Regions from separate parts of the Acinetobacter sp. GW821-FHT01C12 genome, predicted to be linked through region 1. Evidence: predicted binding sites of a transcription regulator. Region 1 holds the regulator's gene; each other region holds the start of a gene.
The links. Region 1 encodes PhoB, which activates phosphate uptake and scavenging genes when phosphate is short. Its sites were predicted from a motif close to TGTCATNAANCTGTCATAA; they were not measured.
Positions count from the first base shown of each region.

Region 1 (7,924 bases):
GATGATGTTTGAAATTTTTGTTCTGGCGATTGTCAATGAACTTTATTTTAGCCGGATTCGTAATGATGACATTTATGTTGAAGGTGAACGTCGTCTACAAGCCAAAGTTGAATTATTAAAGAAATTTGAACAGCAACAAGGCACTCAAGCTCCTCCATTTTTAGTCTCAGATTTTGGTACTCGTCGTCGTTATAGTCTAGATTGGCAAAGACATGTGATTCAGACTTTCCATGCAGCTGTACCGAATGTGTTTAGAGGTACCAGTAATGTCCTTTTGGCAAAGGAATTAAATATTCATCCAATCGGTACCATGGCGCATGAGTTTCTACAAGCATTCCAAGCGCTAGATGTCCGTTTAAGAGATTTTCAAAAAGCAGCTTTAGAAACCTGGGTACAAGAGTATCGTGGTGATCTGGGCATTGCCTTGACCGATGTGGTCGGTATGGATGCATTTTTACAAGATTTTGATTTGTATTTTGCTAAGTTATTCGATGGTTTACGTCATGACAGTGGTGACCCATTTGAATGGGGCGATAAAGCTTATCAACACTACCGAAAACTAAAAATTGATACCAAAACCAAGATGCTAACCTTTAGTGATGGATTAGATATTGAACGTGCGTGGGCGTTGTATCAATACTTTAAGGATCGTTTTCAAGTCAGTTTTGGTATTGGTACCAATTTGACCAATGATATGGGGCAAACGCCACTCAATATTGTGTTAAAACTGGTGGAGTGTAATGGTCAATCTGTAGCGAAAATTTCAGATAGTCCCGGAAAAACCATGACGGATAACGATACTTTCTTGGCTTACTTACGACAGGTCTTTGAAATACCTGAAGTTGTCGAAGCAGTGAAAATTGATATCTGAATTTTTGCTAAAAGAATGTGAAAAATCAGCATATTGGTAAAAAACACTGTGCTAAGATCATTTGTGCTCAAGGTCTTAAAATAGAAAAACGTATGACTACATCAGCCTTTAACTTCGAATTACTCATAGAAGCAGAACAACTTGTGCCATTTTTAGGGCATGACAAAATTCGTATTGTCGATCTAAGTCGTAGCTCTGTGTATGAACAATTACATATTCCACATGCATTACATGTTAAACCACAACTGTTGGTTCGACAGGAAGAACAAGCTTCAGGGTTATTGCCTGATGAGGACGGTTTAAAAGCGCTGATTGAGTATTTAAACATCTCTCCCGAGCATCATGTTGTGGTCTACGATGATGAAGGTGGTGCTTGGGCTGGGCGTTTGATTTGGAATTTACATTGCCTTGGTTTTTATAATACCAGTCTACTCAATGGCGGAATTCATGCATGGTTGGCAGCAGGCTACCCAACTTCGGCTGAAGCGGAAAGCTTTAGCAAAGTTGAACCCTTAGTTACTGTCAATTTACAACATCTTGATCAACACCGAATTGAATATGCAAAACTGTTGCAAAAGGTTGAACAGCAAGCGATTCAAGTTTGGGATTGTCGAACTTCAGAAGAATATACGGGACAGCGTTTAGCAGCGCGACGCGGCGGTCACATTCCAAGTGCACAACATTTTGAATGGAGTACTGCAATTAATCGTCAAAATCATTTAAAATTGCATCCTCTAGAACGCACGCAACAACGTCTAGAACAATTAGGCTTTCAATTTGACCAGCCTGTGGTGGTGTACTGTCAGTCACATCATCGTTCTGGTCTGGCTTATATCTTGGGTCGGTTATTGGATTGGAATATTCAAGCCTATGATGGTGCGTGGAGCGAGTGGGGCAATCGCCTCGATAGTCCAATTATTACTGGAGAATCACCTGCGTGAGTCTTACATCAACGTTAAAAAAACAAATTTTTATCCAAGCACAAAAAGTCATTCCGCAACAGCAACTCAGCCGTGTTGTTGGTAAAGTTGCAGCCAGTGAAAATCCAATTGTTAAAAATTTAGCGATTCAAGCATTTAAAGCACAGTATGGAATAGACCTTTCTATTGCCGAGCAAAGTGATGCTTTAAAATATAAATCATTCAATGAATTTTTTACCCGTGCTTTAAAAGACGGTGTCCGAGAAATTGACACAGATCAGACCAGTATTGTCTCTCCAGCAGATGGTGCAATTTCTCAGTTGGGTAAAATTAAAGATGGTGATGTATTTCAGGCCAAAGGCCAAAGTTTTTCTGTAGACAAATTGATTGGCGATCCGCAATTGGCTGCACCATTTATCAATGGTGAATTTGCCACGGTTTATTTGTCACCACGTGATTATCACCGTGTCCATATGCCATTTGCAGGAACGTTGACAGAAACTTTGTATATCCCTGGTGAGTTATTTTCAGTAAACCAAACGACAGCAGAGAATATTCCTGGTTTATTTGCGCGTAATGAGCGTATGGTCTGTTTGTTTGATACCGAATTAGGACGTATGGCGGTTGTTCTCGTGGGTGCAATGATCGTGGCAGGAATTGAAACTGTGGCGACTGGTAAAGTAAAACCAACAGGGCGTTTAGAGTTAAACCAGCATGATTTAGCCTTAGAAAAGGGTGCTGAACTTGGACGTTTTTATTTAGGTTCAACCGCAGTTGTATTGTTTGAACAGAATAAAATCACTTGGGATGAACAGTTTAAAGCCAATTCTATTGTGGTGATGGGCGAAGCTTTAGGGCATACCGTTTAATTTGCGTGTTCTATGATGAGGTGCACTTTCTGTTGTAGAAAGTCACAGAGTCTAAAGCCTTATGGCATTGAAATAAGACAGTTTTAAAGCCTGTGCATCTGCTAATGCATTGTGTGGGTTTTCAGAGGCAACATGGGTTTCGATTGGATCCTGCATCCATAACTGCATGGTCAGCGGAGGTGTTCGGATACATTTTCCTGCAGAAAGTACCAGACTACGGGTAAACAAGGCAAAGTCTTCTGGCCAATCTGCCACAATTTCAAGACTTGTATATTGAGATAAATAAAGCTGTAAGTGACTTTGAAATTGCGCTAATGAAATCGGTTTTTGATTTAAACGAGGCATGACATGGTCTTTAACCCAAGTAATTGGGTCAGCGCATTCTAAAACTTCATAAAAATGTTGATTATTCTCGTCAACCAATGCCAGTGAAATTAATTCACCACCAAAGCCATTAAATTCACAATCTAGAAATAGTTTCATCAGAATTAATCAAAAAATCAAATATTAACCTGCAAAATCAAGGCGCTCTTTGGGGAAAACCACTCTAAAAATAGACCCCCGATTTTCTTTAGAATCAATTTCTAAATACGCATTATGTTGCATTAAAACATGCTTCACAATGGCAAGCCCTAACCCAGTTCCACCCGTTTGACGGCTTCGTGCACTGTCTACGCGATAAAAGCGTTCGGTTAAACGTGGAATATGTTTTGGGTCAATCCCGATCCCGGTATCTTCAACAGTGAAATAACCATGTTCACTGTCATCATGCCAGCCGATTGTAACAGTGCCACCTTTAGGGGTGTATTTAATCGCATTGGTGATTAAATTACTAAACGCACTGGCAAGCTCCGCATCAGAGCCAATCAGGTCACAATGACTGTCGATATCTAAATTTAAAGTATGGCCATAATCGACATTGTAGGCTTGTGCATCATCAAAAAGCTGATTCATCAAATTCGGCATATCGATGATTTGATTTTTTGCGACTTGTTTATTGCCTTCCAAACGTGAAAGCAAGAGTAAGTCATTGACCAACGCATTCATTCGACGTGTTTGCGATTGCATCTGTTCAAAGGCACGTTTCCAGCGCGGATTTAAATCTTCTTGGTCGGTAAAGGTTTCGATATAACCACTGAGTACAGTCAGCGGGGTACGAAGTTCATGTGAAATATTGTCGACAAAGTCTTTGCGCATTTGTTCCAGATTATGTACACGTGTGACATCGTAAGCGACGAGCAAACGGCTTTCACTACCAAAACGTGTCAGTTTAATCTGTACATAATGCTCTTCATAAACCGAAGATTTTATTTTAATGCCATCTGGAGATTGGTCGATATTATTAAAATATTCAATAAAGCTCGGCTGGCGAATAATGGTCAAGATGTTACGACCACGATCTAGCGGTTGAATGCCCAACAATCTTTCCGCAGCAGGATTCCACCATTCGATTTGATGTAATTCATCGGTTAAAACCACAGCTTCAGCTAAAGCTATCAGTGAGGATTGCGCACGGTCAATCAATCCGACCATTTCAGCTTGAACAACCCGTTCTTGTCGTTGTGCACGATAAACATTAAAAAGCAGTGCCCCCCAAATACCTTCTAGATTGGGTGGAGAGTCGTAAGGACGATTCGAAATCCACTCATTCACCAAGTATAAAGAGCGTAATTGAAATAGAAAAAAAACAGCAAAACCAATGGAAATACAAATCCAAAAATACCCTATCCCTAAACCAATAAATCCGCCAATGATGAGTAAAAAACCAAGCAGGCGTAAATCTTGTTTTGCAAATTCCCACAAGCTACTATAACGGAATTTTTTATGTTCTCGTGCAAGATCTGGGACGGGGTAGGGTTCATACATAGAAATTTATTTACCTTGAGAATGCTTAACCTAAAGCAACATCTGCACGGGTAGAGAAGCGATAACCCGTTCCACGTACAGTTTGTACGTAGCGATCAGCACCATAAGGTTCAAGCACTTTACGTAAGCGGCGGATGTGTACGTCTATGGTACGGTCTTCAATATACACGTTACCACCCCAGACCTGATCAAGTAACTGGGCACGTGTATAAGCACGTTCAGGATGTGTCATAAAGAATGCCAATAAGCGGTATTCCGTTGGACCCATTTCTAAAATATTATCACTAAAACTGACACGTTGGCTCACTGGATCAAGTATTAATCCATTGGCATCAATGGTTTTTTCGCCACTGAGTGCATTGGCACGACGAAGGACAGCTTTGATACGCGAAACCAATTCACGGGTAGAGAATGGTTTGGTCATATAATCGTCTGCACCAGCATCAAGACCTTGAACTTTATGGTCCTCTTCGCCACGTGCTGTCAACATGATGACTGGAATTTCTGCCAAGTTTTCATCACGTTTTAAGCGACGACATAAGTCTACACCGCTCACACCGCCAGGCATCATCCAATCGAGTAAAATCAAAGATGGTCGTTGGTCAACAATCATTTGATGGGCTTGTTTTGCATCTTCAGCTTGCAGGCATTGAAAACCTGCCATATCCAATGAGGTATGAATCATTTCTCGAATCGGAAGTTCGTCATCGACGATTAATATATAGTCATCTTTCACAACGCAATATCCTATGTATGAACGGTGTACCGTCTTTTATTTATGACAGGCTTATTACAAAGATTAATTATGACAGTATCATTGCAAAAAGAAGATGTTGACGAATTTTTGCAAAAAAATGTGACAAATAATCGTCGATATGATGAATAATCCATGACATTTTTAAATAAATGTTCCATTTTGAGAAAAGAAATTTATTTCAACTGAACATAAAAATCTTCTATTTGACAGTTTTGTGACGATTTTATGACAGGATTGTTCAGGCTAAAAAGCTTATTTAGATGAAAATGAATCAATCAGCGATATAAATACAATTTCACATGCTGAGACAATTTCTTCAAGCGATTGTTTAAATCCACCCATGACCCAGCGCACCGCAATTTGAGTTACATAGCCATTTAAACCTGTGGCAACCAAGGAAATTTCTTGTTCACTGCGTTCAATATGCGGCATCATTAGGGTGACAAAGGAGTGAATTAATCGGTCAAAACGGCCCATCGTTTCATGGATCGTGGCATGATTATGCAGTTCCTGAACCAGCATGGCATCGATATAAATAATACGCGCCACACGTGGATCATTTTTTAACATGGTAAAGATTGCAGTTAAGCCACCACGAATCATATTTTTAGGATCAGGTGCTGCTTGCATGACGCCTTGCATCACGGTTTGCTGTAATTGTTCAATCAGCTGTAGAAAGATGACTTGGAACAGTTCTTCACTTTTTTTGAAGGACTCATAAAAATAACGTTCAGTCAGCTTGGCTTCATTACAAATATCTTTGACGGTGACAGAAAAAAAGCCATGCGTACCATAAGCTTCAATCCCTGCTTCGATTAACTTTTCTCGACGTGCAAGTTTCCGCTCAGATAAGGACATGCCTTTAAATTGACGCTCTTTGGCTGCTTTATTTATAGTTTTCTTTTCAGTGGAAAGTGGCTCATTCATTGTAAAAAATTACTCGTGTCATATTTGATTGTCACAAAGAAGCGCTTATTTTAGCAATAAAAGCCATTGAAACCTATTCTAGAATTTTTGTATAAAAAAACATCGGCTAAATCATAATATAATATTGACAATAATGATTGTCAAAATTATATTGAGCAAGTGAGCTGCACATCACTCTGAATGCTTTGTGCGGGTTTAAAAAAGGATAGACAATGAAAAATTTTAAAAACAAAGTCGCTGCAATTACTGGTGCTGGCTCTGGTATGGGACAACAACTTGCTATTTTATTGGCAAAAGCAGGTTGTCATTTATCCATTAGTGATGTGAATGAAAAAGGTTTAGCTGAAACCGTTGAACTGGTCAAACCGTATAATGTTCGTGTGACCTCAAAGAAAGTGAATGTTGCCAAAGTTGAAGAAATGCGAGCTTGGGCTGCGGACACAGTGCAAAATCATGGTTCTGTAAACATGATTTTTAACAATGCTGGTGTAGCTTTAGGTTCTACCGTGGAAGGTGCATCTTATGACGAACTAGAATGGATTATGGATATCAATTTCTGGGGCGTTGTATACGGAACAAAAGAATTTTTACCTTATATCAAGAAAACAGGTGATGGGCATATCATCAACATTTCGAGCTTGTTTGGTTTAACCGCGCAACCGACCCAGTCTGCATATAATGCATCTAAATTTGCGGTACGTGGTTTTACTGAATCATTACGTCAAGAATTAGATATCGAAAAGTGTGGTGTATCAGCGCTATGCGTTCATCCAGGCGGTATTCGTACCAATATTGCAAATGATGCGCGTATGAATGACAGTTTACGTTCTTTGGGAATGAATCCTGACAAATCAGCAAAAGCATTTAATAAACTATTACGTATGCCACCAGAAGATGCTGCTCAACAGATGTTGGATGCTGTCCTAAAAGACAAACGTCGTTTGCTTATTGGGAATGATGCAAAAACCTTGGATTTAATTCAGCGTATTTTACCGACTGGATATCAAAAAATTACAGGTTTTGCGACCAAGTTTAGTAAAAAGCTAGAACCAAAATAATTGATTTATAAAATGAAAAAACCGTCAAGCTGACGGTTTTTTCATTTTAGACATTGTGAAATTATGCGCTGAATAAGAACTCAATATCCATTCATTTAAATTAAGATCTCAATCGTTTTCTTTTTCCAAACAAATTGATAATACAAACCTTGCATAAGGCATAGACTGAAAAAGGTCAGTGCAAGCGCATACCAAATGCCTTGTAAACCAAACCACTGGCTAAATAAATAAGCACATGGAACTTCAATGAGCAGGATGGATAAAATATTAAAAATCATAGGAACAGTTACAGTTCCACTGGCACGCATGATCGAGGCAAAAATTGCACTTGCACCAAAAAATATAATCGACCATAACACAATAAATAATAATTGTTGACCCAATTCAATCACTGATGGATCTGTAATAAACAACGCCATCAAATATTTTGAACAAATATAGGCCAAGAGTACCAATGAACCTGTAATCACAATATTACTCAGCAGCGCCGTTCGCGTCACTTTTGCCAACAGCTCAGATTTCCCAGCACCAATCGCTTGCGCCGCAAAGATGGAACCCGCAATGGCAATCGACAATGCAGGGAATTGGATATAGTTGAGCACTTGGTTGACTGCACCATAGGCCGCTGTTGCATGTGCACCATGTTGGTTAACCAG
Region 1 is NZ_JBWKXD010000009.1:135,100-143,023, reverse strand. It holds gene pncB (nicotinate phosphoribosyltransferase) at 1-871, shown strand, start outside; gene AC07WY_RS17475 (sulfurtransferase) at 964-1,812, shown strand; gene asd (archaetidylserine decarboxylase) at 1,809-2,660, shown strand; gene AC07WY_RS17465 (hypothetical protein) at 2,712-3,143, opposite strand; gene phoR (phosphate regulon sensor histidine kinase PhoR) at 3,168-4,526, opposite strand; gene phoB (phosphate regulon transcriptional regulator PhoB) at 4,552-5,262, opposite strand; gene AC07WY_RS17450 (TetR/AcrR family transcriptional regulator) at 5,536-6,210, opposite strand; gene AC07WY_RS17445 (SDR family NAD(P)-dependent oxidoreductase) at 6,423-7,268, shown strand; gene AC07WY_RS17440 (MATE family efflux transporter) at 7,364-7,924, opposite strand, start outside.

Region 2 (7,924 bases), on a different contig from region 1:
ATGATTGCTTAGAAAAAATTGGGATTTCTAATCCATCCACTGATTGTGGTCAAAATAGATCATCTAAGTATCTAAGTTGGGAAAGTTGAAATATAGAGCTAAATCTAACATGTTCATATTTTGCTAAAATGAAACAACGGCTAAGCTTTAAGCTTGATATATTCTGTGTTGAGTTTATATGCTTATTTTTACAAGCATAAGTAGTTAATATTTGCTGAAAGCCGAATAATACAATTTACAAATAATGGATGAATATGGATAGAAATACTCGCATTTATGTTTCTTTAACAGGTACAAATAGCCATCTGATAAAAATTCCAGCTGGGCAAGGAAGCTTCTCAATTGGTCGAATCGGCATGGACAAGAAAAAGTTTGATGTTCTTGTTGAAGAAAATGCTGTAATCAATTGGGATGCTTTTAATACTTTTTATACGCCACATGGTCAACAAAATGTGCATTTGCATCCTTATGGAGATTGGCCAAGATTTTTTTATTATTGGGGAAATGATCAGGGTTTTACTGAATGGTCGAAGAAAAGAGTGATAGAAGATTTTTCTTGGCGACCTACGCAAGCAATTTGTCTAGATTTAAGTCATGCTCAAATTCATAACTTTTCAATCAAAGCAGATCAACATCCAATCACATTAGTTTTAAATCATGCTGATGATGAGAATAAGAAGGGGTTATATTCACTTCATTTGGCTGGTCATATTGAGCATTTTGAAATTATTACCACAGCAGCATATCCCCATATGAGAATAGAACCAACGACAAACAAAGATCCAATGGTGTCGGCATACCATCTTCCTGTTATTAAAAATTTAGCGGCAATAACTTCGTTAGATTTAACTGTTAAACCTTTAGGTCAAGCTTTTGATTGTGAAAGCTTATTACAGTTTCCTAATTTAAAAAATCTAAACTTAACTGGAAATATAACCAATACAGCAAGTTTAAAACAACTTCAGCAACTTGAACGTATTGGAATACGCTATGCTGTAAATTTGGAAGGCTTTCCAGCTTTAAATACTTGGGAAAACTTAACGTCCTTTATTGGATGGAATATTGATGAAAAAATAGGGAAAAGGTTAAATGCTGAATTAAAGCATTTGGCTAAAGAAAAGCAATTGGACTATTCTTCGGTGTCTAAACTGAGGAGTTCAATATGGTTTACCACTGAATATGGAATTCCATTTGAAAACTGGGAAAGCAATAATGCAAAAATTGCGATCAAAGCATATAAATCTGCTTTAAAAGAAATCTCCAAGGCGAAGACGAAGCAAGATGTGAAAGGGGCAATTATTGGACTTGTTGAGATAATTAATACATTACCCAATATTGAAACTACTGAAAGAGAAGATACTGGTCTTGCTGTACTACAACTGGTTGAAGCTTCAACATTCGATATAGATCAAGAAACAGTGAATATTTGGTTTGATGAAATACGAGATTTTTAAAATATTCTGTTGTTAAGTAAAAAACGGCAAGATTTCTTACCATTTTTTAAATTAGGATTAGAAGCTATATCCCGTAATTTACGATCGCCACGACGATTTTTCTGTCGTTGCAAAAATAGATTCAGCTTTTAGTTGAATCGGTGTGGAAGAAGTTGCATATGCAGAGAACTCCATTGAATTATCCGTGCCACACTATTTAATCAATCCACTTCAGTATGTCTAAAAAGCGGATTTGGTTGCACTTGGTGGATAATGTTATGTTAGTAAAGGCTTAAAATCAGGCAGTAAAATAAATGATAAAACAGCAAGAAACATTGAGTCCGTTGCAAGTTGAAAACCTATTAAAAACCTTAGCACAGCGTTTTCAGCAGCATACAGAACGACATGCACAAATGAGCTGGGATTTTGTCCAAAAACAACTTTTGCTTTGTCCTGAAAAGTTATGGGCTTTACAACAAATGGAAATGACTGGCGGCGAGCCAGATGTGGTTGTTTTACCGAACACAGAAGGTGTGTATTTTTTTGATTGTGCAATTGAGTCGCCAAAAGGGCGGCGTAGTCTGTGTTATGACCGAGAGGCATTACTCAGTCGCAAGGATCATCCTCCTGAAGATACCGTGATCGACTGGGTAAATAAGCATGCCTTAGCACTAATGACTGAACAACAGTATTATGCTCTACAGCAAATATTCAATTTTGACTTAAAAACATCCAGCTGGGTCGAAACTCCAACGATATTACGTCAGCAAGGCGGGGCGATCTTTTGTGATCAGCGTTATGGGCGTACATTTACCTATCATAATGGTGCTGCCTCATATTATGCGAGCCGTGGGTTTCGAACCTATATCAAACTTTAATTGTTAAAAATTGACAGCGTGAAATCCTAAGATTCTGTCAAGCTTGTTTGTATTTTTGGTGTTTAGATATAACTGCTGTCATATGCTACATATTGATATTTAAATTAATGATTTTCAGTTTTGGTTTGGGGAGCTGTATGCCTATCCAACGATGAAATTCATGTTGCTAAACGAAAGATCTGTCATAGATGATGAAATGATATGTACACTATTTATAAAAGCGCTAAATTTATATGATGGTTACTCAGCTAATGAATATGTATTTTATAAAATGAGCTTTTGAATTATTGAGTCGAAAAAAACGGCAAGATCACTTGCCGTTTTTTATTAATGGTTCGGATTAGAAGTTATATTCCATACCTAAGCCAATAACAGTTTTCTTTTTCTCTGGTGTAGATGTAGTTGACCAATCACGCTTTTGTTGACCAACAACACCGTAGAAGCGAGCTTGCTTGTTGATGTTGTAATCAGCGCCAATCCCGTAAAGGTCTTGTTTACGATCATCACGGCCATCTAGTTCTGTCGTTGCAGAAATATATTCAGCTTTTAGCTTAATCGGTGTAGAAGGAATTGCATATGCAGCAGTGATGCCATAAGCATTTTCTTTCAAGCCTTTGAATGATGTTACTGTAGTACCAGAAGTGGTTGCAACAGTATCATCAGACGGTTTAGCAGTTTGCCATAATGCACCAAATACTAAGCCATCAAGACCCGCAGGTTTCAAGTCTACAGAACCTGTAACACGGATTGCGTCAGAGTAGATTGTGTTGCTACCTAATTCAGAGTTATATGCATTATATTTAGATGCAACACCGAAGTTACCTGCAACAGCAGCAGCAAAACCGTAGTCTTTGTTGTCATAAGTAAGTGATGTAGAGATACCATCACCGAAACTATCACGGCTACCTTTTTGACCTTTAGCATCATTTTTTAAAGCAGATGATTCTTCACCTTGCTGGAACATGATGTTGAAAGCTAAACCAGCCAATAATTTTTTATCAGTTTCAAAACCGATCACATTTTTTAAACGATCTTCACCAACTAAAATCGCAGTCATATCGAGTTCGTTGTGATCGTTGAAGATATCTTGGTTGTTACCAGCAGCATTTTTGAAATATGAATCAAACTGACCAACTTTTAACGTTGCGATACCGTCTGATTTAATCCCCACGAAACGGTTACGGTTAGTAAAAGCATCGCCATCACCATCAGCACTGATTTGCCATTCTGCCAAGTAAACAGCAGACAATTTATCTGTTAATTTCTCTTCACCTTTAACACCAATACGAGAAGCGTTAGAGTTTACTTTAGTTACGCTTTCGTCTTTAAAGCCATTCTTATCAATTTGATCTAAAGTTACGTTGAATTTACCATACAATGTTGGCGCTGCTTGAGCTGCGCTTATGCTAAGGGTGGCGATTGCTGCAGCGAGTAGCACTTTTTTCATTGAGATTTCTCCAAAACATGTTCAATGGGTTTGCAGTTACTTTTTTTATTCAGTAAGTGTGGGTTTGTGCACTACTTACTAACTTGCATGCAGTATCTGTAAACTTTGTTACATATCAGTGAAGAAAAAATGACAATTTAATGACGCGGATTTAACATTTGTGTAATTTGAATAAAAAATGAGGCTTGATTAGCCCCATTGATTCTAAAAAGGTTTTTAATTAAGCCAGTGCAGCCTTAATTTTTTCAGCAAACCCTTTAATTTTTTCCTGATCGCCCATTTGAATAGCATGACGACCTAATTCATGCACCGAGCTCGGAATCAAATGAAAGTGTACATGAGGTACAGTTTGTCCAGCAGCAGCTCCAGAAAGTTGCATCAATACAATACCTTGAGCATCCAAAGCTGTTTCAATTGCTTGTGCTATTTTTTGCACAATCTTGATTGTATAAGCTGCAATTTCAGGATCTAAGTCGAGCAATGTCACAGCTGGAGTCTTCGGAATAATCAGGGTATGCCCATCGGCTTGCGGCATGATATCCATAAATGCAAGCACATGATCATCTTCATAAACTTTAATTGCAGGAAGTTCACCACGTAAAATTCGTGCAAATATATTCTGATCATCATAAGCCATGTTTATTTCCTTGAAGGTGTGAATGTGATTATTTACAGTTCAATTCTTTCTGACGTTCCTTGATAGAGTCAAGTTTTTGCTGCTCTTTTTCAGAAAATTTAGGCTTACTTGTATAACAATTGTCATTATTATATTTTGCTTTTGCTTCAGGATCTTTAAAACAGAACCCTTTTGATGCGTAAATGACATTGTAATCATCTTGCAATTTTTTACATTCTTGGGTGTTATCAGCAAAAGCGTGACTAGCGACTAAAATAGATAAACTAGAAAGTGTAGCAATTACATATTTATTCATGATACGACCTCGAAATTGACATATTTACATGTCACTTAATGTGATTATAAGGTTTAGTTGTGATTATTCAATGACGAAAAATTAATCTAATGTAATTTTGCTCCATGATTCATACATTTTTACTGCGGTAGAAAAATCGCTATCAGGCTCTGAAAGACTATTGGCTGCGGTAATTAAGCTTTGTGTTAAACCAAGAATAGGTGCTGATAATCTTGCATCACGAACTAAATCAATGGCAATACCTGTATCTTTTGCCAATAAGGGTAAAGCAAAGGTCAGTGGAAAGCTACGATTGAGGATACGTTGCGGTAGTGCAGTTTCAGTCACACCACTTTTACCACTGGATGCATTGATACAATCAAGCGCTTCATTTAAATCTACCCCATGTGCTTTCAGCGTGGTAAATCCTTCAGCGGCAGCACATAAATGAACCGCCATCATCATATTATTTACAGCTTTTACAGCAAAGCCTGCACCTGAGTCACCAACACGTTTAATTAATTTACCCATCGCCTGCATTGCAGGTAGGGCAATTTGAAATGCTTCTGCCGCACCGCCAACCATAAAGGTCAGCGTTGCATTCTCAGCACCAATGGTTTGACCACTTACAGGTGCATCTAAGAAGTGAATATTATTTTTGAGCAGATACTCAGATTGTTTACGCGCAGCATCAGGTACACCACTGGTACAGTCGACCCAAATCGCGCCATTTTTGATCTTTAAATCTTGGATTAAATCATCGATATCTTGGCTGGTCGGTAAACATGAAAAAATAATATCAGCTTGCACCGCTTGATCGAGTTCGACAGCTTGAGTACCAAACTCAGTTGCATGTTGCTTGGCCTTTGCAAAATTTCGATTCCACACATATACGGTATCAAAATGTTTGGGTAAATGTGCTGCCATACGATAGCCCATTGCGCCTAAACCAATAAATGCAACTGTAGTCTTCATATCTATCTCTTAAATTTTTGTCGATCTTTGTTCTAACCATCTGGACAGTGTAGGCCAAAATTCATCTGCACTTTTTTGACTAGACATTAGCCCTAAATGTCCCCCAGGAATAAGAGTAAACGTGACATCAGTACTCTTTGTCAATTCGCTTAAAGGCTTAACTGCATCTGCGGTGACCATTTGATCATTTTTTCCAGCCCCAATCATCAATGAACAGTTGATATTGCGAAGTTCAATTTTATGGTTACTGAGCTGAATTGCCCCATTTTTCAGTGGATTTTGCAGCCAAACATTAAATAACATATCTTGATTGACACCGCCGGGGTAATCCACCATGTGATTTAAAAAATTTCCAAGGGTAGCGTGTTCATGTAAGAGCTCTTTGTCGTCTAAATTTAGCAACAACTGTTTATGACCCTCATACCAACCCTTTGGATCTAAAATCTTAAAACCAATGGCATTGAGTAAACCCGGGGTATGGATCAGTTTTTTCGGTAAACCACCTTTATATAAAGTATCTTTCAGTTTTTGATTCTTTATAATCAGGTTATTTATTTTTTGATAAAGTTTACCGATACCACCTGATGCATAACTGTCAATTGGGCTGGCCAGTATAATTAAGTTTTTAACATAATTGGGTTGACGTAATGCCGTGTAAAGTAATACAAAAATGCCAGCCATGCTCCAGCCATGCAATGAGATTTGCTCACTTTGGGCATGTTCTCGAATTTTATTAATGCATAACGGCATAGCTTCATCAATAAAATATAAAAAGTTTAAGTTGCGATCCTGATAACTGAGTTTTCCCCAATCCAATAAATACACATCATAGCCTTGTTCAGTAAAATATTTGATAAGTGAACGATAAGGGTAGAGGTCGTAAATTGCCATATTGATCGATAATGGCGCTGTAAAAACCAAAGGTTCCTTAAATTTTTTGTCAGCAGCTGCGTAGTAACGCACTTTGGTTTGATGATGCTCCGCAATAATTTCATAAGGGGTACTTTGAGATAAAACCAATGACTTACCATTGAAGATACGTGTGGTTAGATTCTTCAATTTGGATTTGCGCTGTTGGAACTTAGCTGATACTTGTGTCATAAGCGGTGATTGTCTCATTTTTATGCAGATTTAAGCGAAGTGTATGTGATAATTTACGATTTTACCTTGACCTTAAATACATAGGGCGCTCAAAATGTTGGCAATATTTTACAAAGGCAGTTTTTGGACTGAGTAGTTGAAATGAGCCAGCACGACGACATTGAATACCAACTTGATACTTTAGCGATTCGTACAGGTCATACACGCAGTTTTGAAGGTGAACATAGTGAGCCAATTTTCCTCACTTCGTCATTTGTGTATGAAAATGCAGCGGAAGCAGCAGCAAAATTCTCTGGTGCTGAACCAGGTAATATTTATTCACGTTTTACCAATCCAACTGTAGCAATGTTTGAAACGCGTTTAGCTGCACTAGAAGGTGGTGAGCGCGCTGTGGCAACAAGTTCAGGTATGGCTGCAATTATGGCCGTTGCAATGTCGTTCTTAAAAGCAGGCGATCATGTGATTTGTTCACGTGCTGTTTTTGGCTCTACAGTTTCATTATTTGAAAAATATGTCGCTAAATTTAATGTCGCAGTGACTTTTGTTGATTTAACAGATTTAAAAGCTTGGCAAGACGCGGTTCGTCCTGAAACTCGATTACTATTTGTCGAGTCACCATCAAATCCCTTGGCTGAAGTCGCAGATATTCAAGCATTATCAGATTTAGCACATGCAAATGATGCCTTATTGGCGATTGATAACAGTTTTTGCACACCAATTTTGCAGCGTCCATTACAATTTGGTGCAGATTTAGTGATTTACTCTGCCACCAAATATCTAGATGGACAAGGTCGTGCACTGGGTGGTGCTGTGGTCGGTAATCATAAATTACTTGAAGAAGTATTTGGTTATGTTCGTACCACTGGTCCATCGATGAGCCCATTCAATGCATGGATCTTTTTGAAAGGTTTAGAAACCTTAAGACTGCGTATGAAAGCGCATTCTGAAAGTGCACAAAAAATTGCCGAGTGGCTGGTTGCTCATCCAAAAGTGGAAAAGGTTTATTTTGCAGGCTTAGCAGATCATGTCGGGCATGAGTTAGCAGCCAAACAACAAACTGGTTTTGGTGGAATCGTTTCTTTTGAAGTGAAAGGTGAACGAGACGGTGCTTGGAAAGTTATTGACCATACACAATTTATCTCGATTACAGGAAATTTAGGTGATGCCAAGTCAACAATT
Region 2 is NZ_JBWKXD010000001.1:1,014-8,937, forward strand. It holds gene AC07WY_RS00010 (hypothetical protein) at 255-1,454, shown strand; gene AC07WY_RS00015 (DUF4256 domain-containing protein) at 1,751-2,311, shown strand; gene AC07WY_RS00020 (porin) at 2,652-3,758, opposite strand; gene AC07WY_RS00025 (HIT family protein) at 3,979-4,395, opposite strand; gene AC07WY_RS00030 (YARHG domain-containing protein) at 4,424-4,690, opposite strand; gene AC07WY_RS00035 (NAD(P)-dependent oxidoreductase) at 4,772-5,644, opposite strand; gene AC07WY_RS00040 (alpha/beta fold hydrolase) at 5,654-6,745, opposite strand; gene AC07WY_RS00045 (O-succinylhomoserine sulfhydrylase) at 6,887-7,924, shown strand, end outside.
Region 2: a site for PhoB is predicted at 3,886-3,904, ahead of AC07WY_RS00020 (porin). Genes of this name have one in related genera too.

Region 3 (7,924 bases), on a different contig from region 1:
GGTGGTGAACGTCAAATCATCAATGTAGCTGCAGGTGAAATTAGTGCAAGTAGTACAGATGCCATTAACGGTTCACAATTGTATGCGACAAACCAAGCAATTGAAAAACTTTATGCTGGTGCAGGGGATACGACTCATTATGTCAGTATCAATGATGGTGGTACCCAAGGCGGGAATTATAATAATGATGGGGCAATAGGTAAAAATGCTGTAGCAGTAGGTGTGGGTGCGAGTGCAACTGGTGATGGTGCTACTGCGCTTGGCCTTAATTCCTCTGCCAAGAGTAAAGATGCGGTTGCGCTTGGAACGGATACGCATGCCGAGTTGGAAGGTAGTGTTGCACTTGGTAAAGGCTCAGTTGCTAATACTGCAGCGGGTATCGCTGGCTTTGATCCATTGACAGGTTTTGGTTCTAGCAATACTGGGAGTACATGGCGAAGTAGTGCAGCAGCATTTTCCGTGGGGGATGTCTCAAGGGGAATCACTCGTCAAATTACTGGGGTAGCAGCGGGTACTGCAGATACAGACGCGGTCAATGTTGCACAATTAAAGGCTGCAATATCTAAAGCCAATGAAGCTAAGGGTTCTACAGAAACTGTAAGTGCAGGTAAAAATACTGAAGTAACGAAAACCACTAAGGCAGATGGCTCAACCGATTATCAAGTTGCAACCAAAGATGATGTCAGTTTTGATTCGGTCACGGTGGGTAATATTAAAGCTGATTCACAAAACAATACCATCAGTGGTTTGGCTGACGGTAAGGTGAGTGCTGATTCTGATCAAGCCATTAATGGTAGTCAATTACATGATACCGCTGAAAGCGTTGCAAATGCATTGGGCGGAAATGCAAAAGTTAATCCAGATGGAACGATCAAAACCAGTAATATTGGAAATACAGGTAAAGACAATGTGCATGATGCAATTGCTTCAATACATGGACAGGTTGCCGGTGCTAAAACCAGCGTGTCTGCAGGTAAGAACACTGTTGTAAACAGTAGTACCAATGCAGATGGTTCAAATAACTATCAAGTGGCTTTAGCAGAGGATATTCAGTTAAATTCTGTTACTGCGAATCAAGTCACAGCAAAGCAAGTTACAGCGAATAAGGTCAATGTGGGTAAAGTCACGATTGATGGGACAACCAATAAAGTCAGTGGTTTAGCAAATGGTGAAATTACCTCAACCTCTACGGATGCCATTAACGGTTCACAATTACACCAAACCAATAGCAGTGTGGCGCAACATTTAGGTGGCGGCTCAACACTGAACAAAGATGGTTCGATTGGTGCACCTACCTATAACGTTGCAGGGGGAACCTTCCATAATGTAGGGGATGCCTTGGGCGCTATAGATACTCGGGTAAGTAATCTGGAACAAGCTTTCTATGACACCAATAAAAATATGGATGACTTGCGTAACGATACTTATGCGGGTATCGCAGGTGCGATGGCGGTAGGTAACTTACCACAACCCACTGAAGCGGGTATGAGTATGGTTAGTGCGGGTGTCTCGGGTTACCGAGGTGAAACTGCTGTAGCAATCGGGGTGAGTGCCATTACTGACAGCAATAAGATCGTCTGGAAAATGGGTGCTTCTGCTGACAGCCGTAGCAATATTGGTGGTGCAGTGTCTATGGGCTATCAGTGGAAATAATTTTAATTAAACATAAGTATTCAATTTACATTCAGGATCAGCTTTCGAGATGAGCTTAAGTCAAAAACTCAGTGTTTACAGAACACTGAGTTTTTTTGTAATCATTTTATGTATTGATTGAAAACTAAATGGTGGATTGGCTTTTTAAAGCAAGTCTTTAAAAAAATGTATGAAAAATTGCTTGGATAATCTCTTTATTTTTTGCACATTATTTGTCTAACACATACAATTCACAGCGATTTATTACTGATGTTGGGTACTTTGGCGAAAGGCATATTGTTGGCGCTAAACTTGCATAGATTTGATAAATTGGGGTTATGGGAAAACATTTAAAAATAAACTTAAAAGCATGTTTGTTTTTTCATCAATTTGTCATAAATTTCATGAAAAATAGCAATGCCAAATGATGAATAGCTTAAATTGGTCTGAAATATTACAAATATTATTTCAGCCTGAAATATAATATTATGTAAAAAATGTATTGATTTTATTGGTGTAAGATACTAATTATAAATAATAAAGATATTAATTTTGTCGCTTATGTAGCGAAATACTGAAGTGAAATAATTATAAATTTCACTTCATATGACCTCTATTTGTCATATAATTGTCACAATTTAATTGAACAATAAGCGCATTCTAATATTCGCTAACTTTCTGCATGAATTCGAATTTACCTCCCGTCTCAGATTCTGCACAATCGTCTCAAGCTACTAAATCGACGAATGTCCATGTACCTACACCGAAATTTTTTATGCCGGTGTTTCTGACGATCATTATTGCTACCTTGATTTATATTGGGGTGCAAGTTAGTGCAGATTTAGCACATGTTCCACCGTTAAGCCTTTATTCAGTGATTCTTTTAGCGACAGCGTTATTTATCGCTTTGGGTTTTGAGTTTGTAAATGGTTTTCATGATACAGCCAATGCTGTAGCAACTGTGATCTATACCAATGCATTGCCTGCACCTGTAGCAGTGATGTGGGCAGGCTTTTGTAACTTCCTTGGGGTAATGGTTGCCAGTGGTGCAGTTGCGTATGGAATTATTGCCTTACTTCCTGTTGAATTGATCATGAATGTAGGCAGTGGCGCTGGTTTTGCTATGGTTTTTGCCATGCTGATTGCGGCGATTTTGTGGAATTTAGGGACTTGGTTCTTAGGTATTCCGGCATCGAGCTCTCATACCTTGATTGGCTCCATTTTGGGTGTAGGCATCATGAACTACATTTTGCACGCTTCAACGGGTGCAAGTGGAGTAGACATGGATCAAGTGCTTAAAGTGGGTAAAGCATTACTGTTTTCTCCTTTGATTGGTTTTGCATTTGCAGCAATTGTATTTTTGATTGTTAAAAAAATATTTAAAAAACAACTTGAGTTGTTCCAACCCCCTGAAGGTAATAAGCCACCACCACCTTTGATTCGTGCGATTTTGATTTTCACTTGTACCGGTGTAAGCTTTGCACATGGTTCAAATGACGGTCAAAAAGGTATGGGTTTAATCATGCTGATTTTGATTGGTATTGTGCCTTTGGCTTATTCGTTGAATAGAGGATTAGACCAACAGCATTTACAGTCATTCTCACAATTGTCTGGTCAAACTGCGACGGCAATTTATGCACAGCATGCCGATATTCCAGATGAACAAGCGCGTGTAACCATTACTAAATTTATCCAAACCAAAGAAATGAATCCCGAAGTTGTTCCTGCATTGGCCAGTTTGACTGATCATTTGGGCGAGCGTGTTGGTAAATTCGGTGATCTCAAAGATATCCCCGAAGCTGAAGTATCTTCATTACGTAATGATATGTACTTAAGCACCACAGCTTTTAAACGCTTGGATAAAGCGGATCAACTTCCAAAAATGGATGAAGCTCAAGGCAAAGTGGTAAAAGAGTATCGCAAAAACTTAGATTCTTTCCTTCAATATATTCCAAACTGGGTAAAAGTTGCTGTGGCATTGGCACTAGGTTTAGGAACAATGGTGGGATGGAAACGTATTGTGGTTACTGTGGGTGAGCGTATTGGTAAACATCATATGACCTATGGTCAAGGGATGTCTGCTGAACTTGTAGCAATGTCTACAATTGCTGCTGCAGATGGTTTTGGTTTACCTGTTTCAACCACACATGTACTGAACAGTGCGGTTGCGGGAACCATGGTTGCCAACAAAACTGGATTGAATTTTGCAACAGTCAAAACGATTCTTTCTGCATGGATTTTTACCTTACCTGCAACGATTTGTTTATCAGGCGGTTTATTCTGGTTATTTTTAAAAGTATTTTAATTTAAAAGCTAGAGTTGGCGATTGTTTTAAAATTTGAATGATCGTTGTTGCTTGAATTAAAAAGAAAATGAGTGCACTCTGGTGCACTTTTTTTATTTGGATAATGAAATTTTAAATTATGAATAACACAATTTCACCATTGAAAAAAACTTATAAAAAAATTAAGGTGTGGTTGTAAATCAAACTTGAGAAAAATGAGCATGTATTTAAGAAAATCACTTTGTGCTGCTGTATTACTTGGAATGTCCTTACCTGTATTTGCACAGGGAATTGTATTAAATAATGAAGATCTTCGCACAGATTTGAACTGGTTAAATCAACAAGGTGTGATTCAAATCAGTACATCGACTTGGCCAATGAGTGGGGATGAAATTCAACGTGCCTTATCTCAAGCAAAAGTTTTAAACAATACTCAACAAAAAGTTATTGATTCAATTCAAAATGCACTAAAAGCAGATAATCAAACCGCAAAATTAGGTTTGTTTGCCGAAACTGATCAAAAAAATATTCCTCAAGCTTTTGGGGACAGTGCTAAAGCACAGTATGTGGGTTCATTAGAATTTAATGCAGGCGGTGAAAACTGGGATGCAAAGCTTCGTGTGAATGGTGAAAAAGATCCGCACATTGACAATGGTCAAGATGTCAATGTGGAAGGTTCATATATTGCAGGGAAGTTGTGGAATCAATGGGTTATTGCGGGTCAAATCCCAACATATTGGGGGCCAGGACATGATGGTAGTTTGATTCGTGGTGATGCCAGCCGTCCAGTTTATGGTTTTACAGCACAGCGTGCTGAACAAAAGGCTTTTGAATCTAAATGGTTGTCTTGGATTGGTCCTTGGCAATATCAAGCATTTGCTGGACAGCTAGATGATTATAAAGCTGTTCCAGATGCTAAGCTGCTAGGATTTCGTTTAACAGCACAACCATTGCCATATTTAGAACTGGGTGCTTCACGTACTTTACAATGGGGCGGAGAAGGGCGTTCACAAAGTTGGGATTCACTATGGAATGCGATAAAAGGGAATGATAACTTTGAAAATGGTGATGATGACAAATCTAATCAGGTTGCAGGTTTTGATGCTCGTTTAAATTTACAAACGTTATTGAATGTACCTGTTAGTTTATATGGCCAGTATGTTGGGGAAGATGAAGCAGGGCTATTACCTTCGAAAAAAATGTATTTGGCAGGTATGGATTATTCGACACGTTTTAAAAACATGCCAGTTCAGCTTTATGCTGAGTGGGCAGATACAACAACAAATGGTGATGTTCAGGCGATTTCTTATAATCATTATATTTATAAAGATGGTTATTACCAACAAGGTTTCCCATTGGGGCATGCAATGGGTGGTGATGGTGAAATGATTTCTGTCGGTGGTGATATTCGTTTTGATGTGATGAATCGTTTATCTGGTCGTGCAATCTATGCCAAAGTTAACCAATCTGCTGCTTCCTTTGGTGATAAGCAAATCAACTTAGCTTTTCCAGAAAAAGACAAAATTAAAGCATTAGATTTAACTTGGACACATTATATTAAACCGACCATACCATTAAAAATTAATGGTTGGGTCAGTGATTCTGATGTACATGGCAATGATGCAGGTGCTTCTGTAGGAATCGAAATTCCTTTAGATAAAGCATTATTCGGCCATTAAGCCCTGAGTTGTCAGACTGTACATATCTAATTTTAGGCATATACAGTTTGATGAGCTGGGACTAAGCTAAAATCGCTTCTTTAAAATTTTTACAAAAGAAGCGATTTTTAGTTTTTGATTGTTGGTTGAATTATTTGATATGCAGATCTTCAATTTTTTAAATGAATTACATCTAATAAGTTATGTTAATGCCTTTTTATATTGGATAAATCCTGTTTTATTCGCAATACGATCATAAAGGTGTTGGGCGCTAATATTGGATTCTTGAGTGAGCCAATAAACACGGTCAAACTTTGTTGCGCAGACCTGATAACAATGCTCAATTAATTGCCGAGCTAAACCTCGATTCCTAAAAGCTTCATCCACAAATAAATCTTGTAGATAACAGTAGGGTAAATCTGTCCACATGCTCATATGTGCAATCAAATGTACAAAGCCAACTACCTGACCATTTACTTTGATGGCAAAACCAAACATATCAGTTTGTTCAGGATTTGTGATTCGCTTCCAAGATAATCTTATTTGTTCATCACGGAGTTGTGATTTATAAAATGTTAAATAGCCGCGCCAAAGTGGAAGCCATTGCTCAAAATCAATCTGTTCTAGTGCAATAATTTGTGTGGTCATGCCAATCTCTTGTTGTTGCTTATGATGTTTTTATATATGAATATAAAAAAACAAGCAAAAGGGTTGAGGTGTAAATCACTATAATGAATATAAATTTTAATATGTGTAATAAGTACACGTTTTTGTGAGCTGGTGCTGTCAATGCCTATATCTGAGGAAAGACTTACTCATCTAAAACAGCTTGAAGCTGAGAGTATTCATATCATCCGTGAAGTTGCTGCTGAGTTTGAAAATCCAGTGATGCTTTACTCAATCGGGAAAGACTCAGCTGTCATGCTGCATCTTGCTTTAAAAGCATTTTATCCTGCTAAACTTCCTTTCCCACTGTTGCATGTCGACACAGGTTGGAAGTTTAAGGACATGATTAAATTCCGTGACAACATGGCAAAAGAACACGGTTTTGATCTGATTGTGCATCAAAACAAAGAAGGTAAAGATGCAGGCGTAAACCCATTTGATTATGGTAGCTCAAAATATACTGATATTATGAAAACCCAAGGCTTAAAACAGGCATTGGATAAATATCAGTTTGATGCTGCATTTGGTGGTGCACGCCGTGATGAAGAAAAGTCACGTGCAAAAGAACGTGTTTATTCTTTCCGTGATGCTAAACATCGTTGGGATCCTAAAAACCAACGCCCAGAGCTTTGGAATCTTTATAACGGTAAAGTCAATAAAGGCGAGAGTATCCGTGTATTCCCATTGTCAAACTGGACTGAGTTAGACATTTGGCAATATATCTACCAAGAAAGTATTCCTTTGGTACCTTTGTATTTAGCAGCTGAACGTCCAGTTGTTGAACGTAGTGGTACGTTGATCATGGTGGATGATGAACGTATGCGTTTAAAAGAAGGTGAAGTTCCACAAATGAAATCGGTACGTTTCCGTACTTTGGGCTGTTACCCGTTGACAGGTGCAGTTGAATCAACGGCAACAACATTACCTGAAATTATCCAAGAAATGCTTTTAGCCACCAGCTCTGAACGTCAAGGTCGTATGATTGACCATGATGAAGCAGGTTCGATGGAAAAGAAAAAGCAAGAAGGCTATTTCTAAGTATTTTTTATATGAATCTCCCCCTAACCCCTCTTTATAAAAGAGGGGGGAACTCCAGCAAGAAAACGGAGGACTTAGGAGGATTTAAAGATATAGCAACCGATTTCAAAATATTGTGGAGCTTTGAGCAATGTCTCATCAATCAGAATTAATTAGCCAAGATATCTTGGCATATTTAAAACAGCACGAAAATAAAGACCTGTTAAGATTTTTGACTTGCGGTAATGTGGATGATGGTAAATCAACGTTAATTGGTCGTTTACTTTATGATTCAAAATTGATTTATGAAGATCAATTACAAGCAGTAACCCGTGATTCTAAAAAAGTGGGTACAACAGGTGATGCACCTGACTTGGCCTTGCTTGTCGATGGTTTACAGGCTGAACGTGAGCAAGGTATTACCATTGATGTAGCTTATCGTTATTTTTCTACTGAAAAGCGTAAGTTTATCATTGCTGATACACCAGGGCATGAGCAATATACTCGTAACATGGCCACAGGTGCATCTACCGCAGATCTTGCAATCATTTTGATTGATGCTCGTTATGGTGTACAAACACAAACTCGTCGTCATACCTTTATTGCGAGTCTATTGGGTATTCGGAATATCGTAGTTGCGATTAACAAAATGGACTTGGTTGAATTC
Region 3 is NZ_JBWKXD010000003.1:341,920-349,843, forward strand. It holds gene AC07WY_RS10805 (YadA-like family protein) at 1-1,653, shown strand, start outside; gene AC07WY_RS10810 (inorganic phosphate transporter) at 2,315-3,937, shown strand; gene AC07WY_RS10815 (capsule assembly Wzi family protein) at 4,138-5,595, shown strand; gene AC07WY_RS10820 (GNAT family N-acetyltransferase) at 5,776-6,222, opposite strand; gene cysD (sulfate adenylyltransferase subunit CysD) at 6,370-7,278, shown strand; gene cysN (sulfate adenylyltransferase subunit CysN) at 7,409-7,924, shown strand, end outside.
Region 3: a site for PhoB is predicted at 2,251-2,269, ahead of AC07WY_RS10810 (inorganic phosphate transporter). Genes of this name have one in related genera too.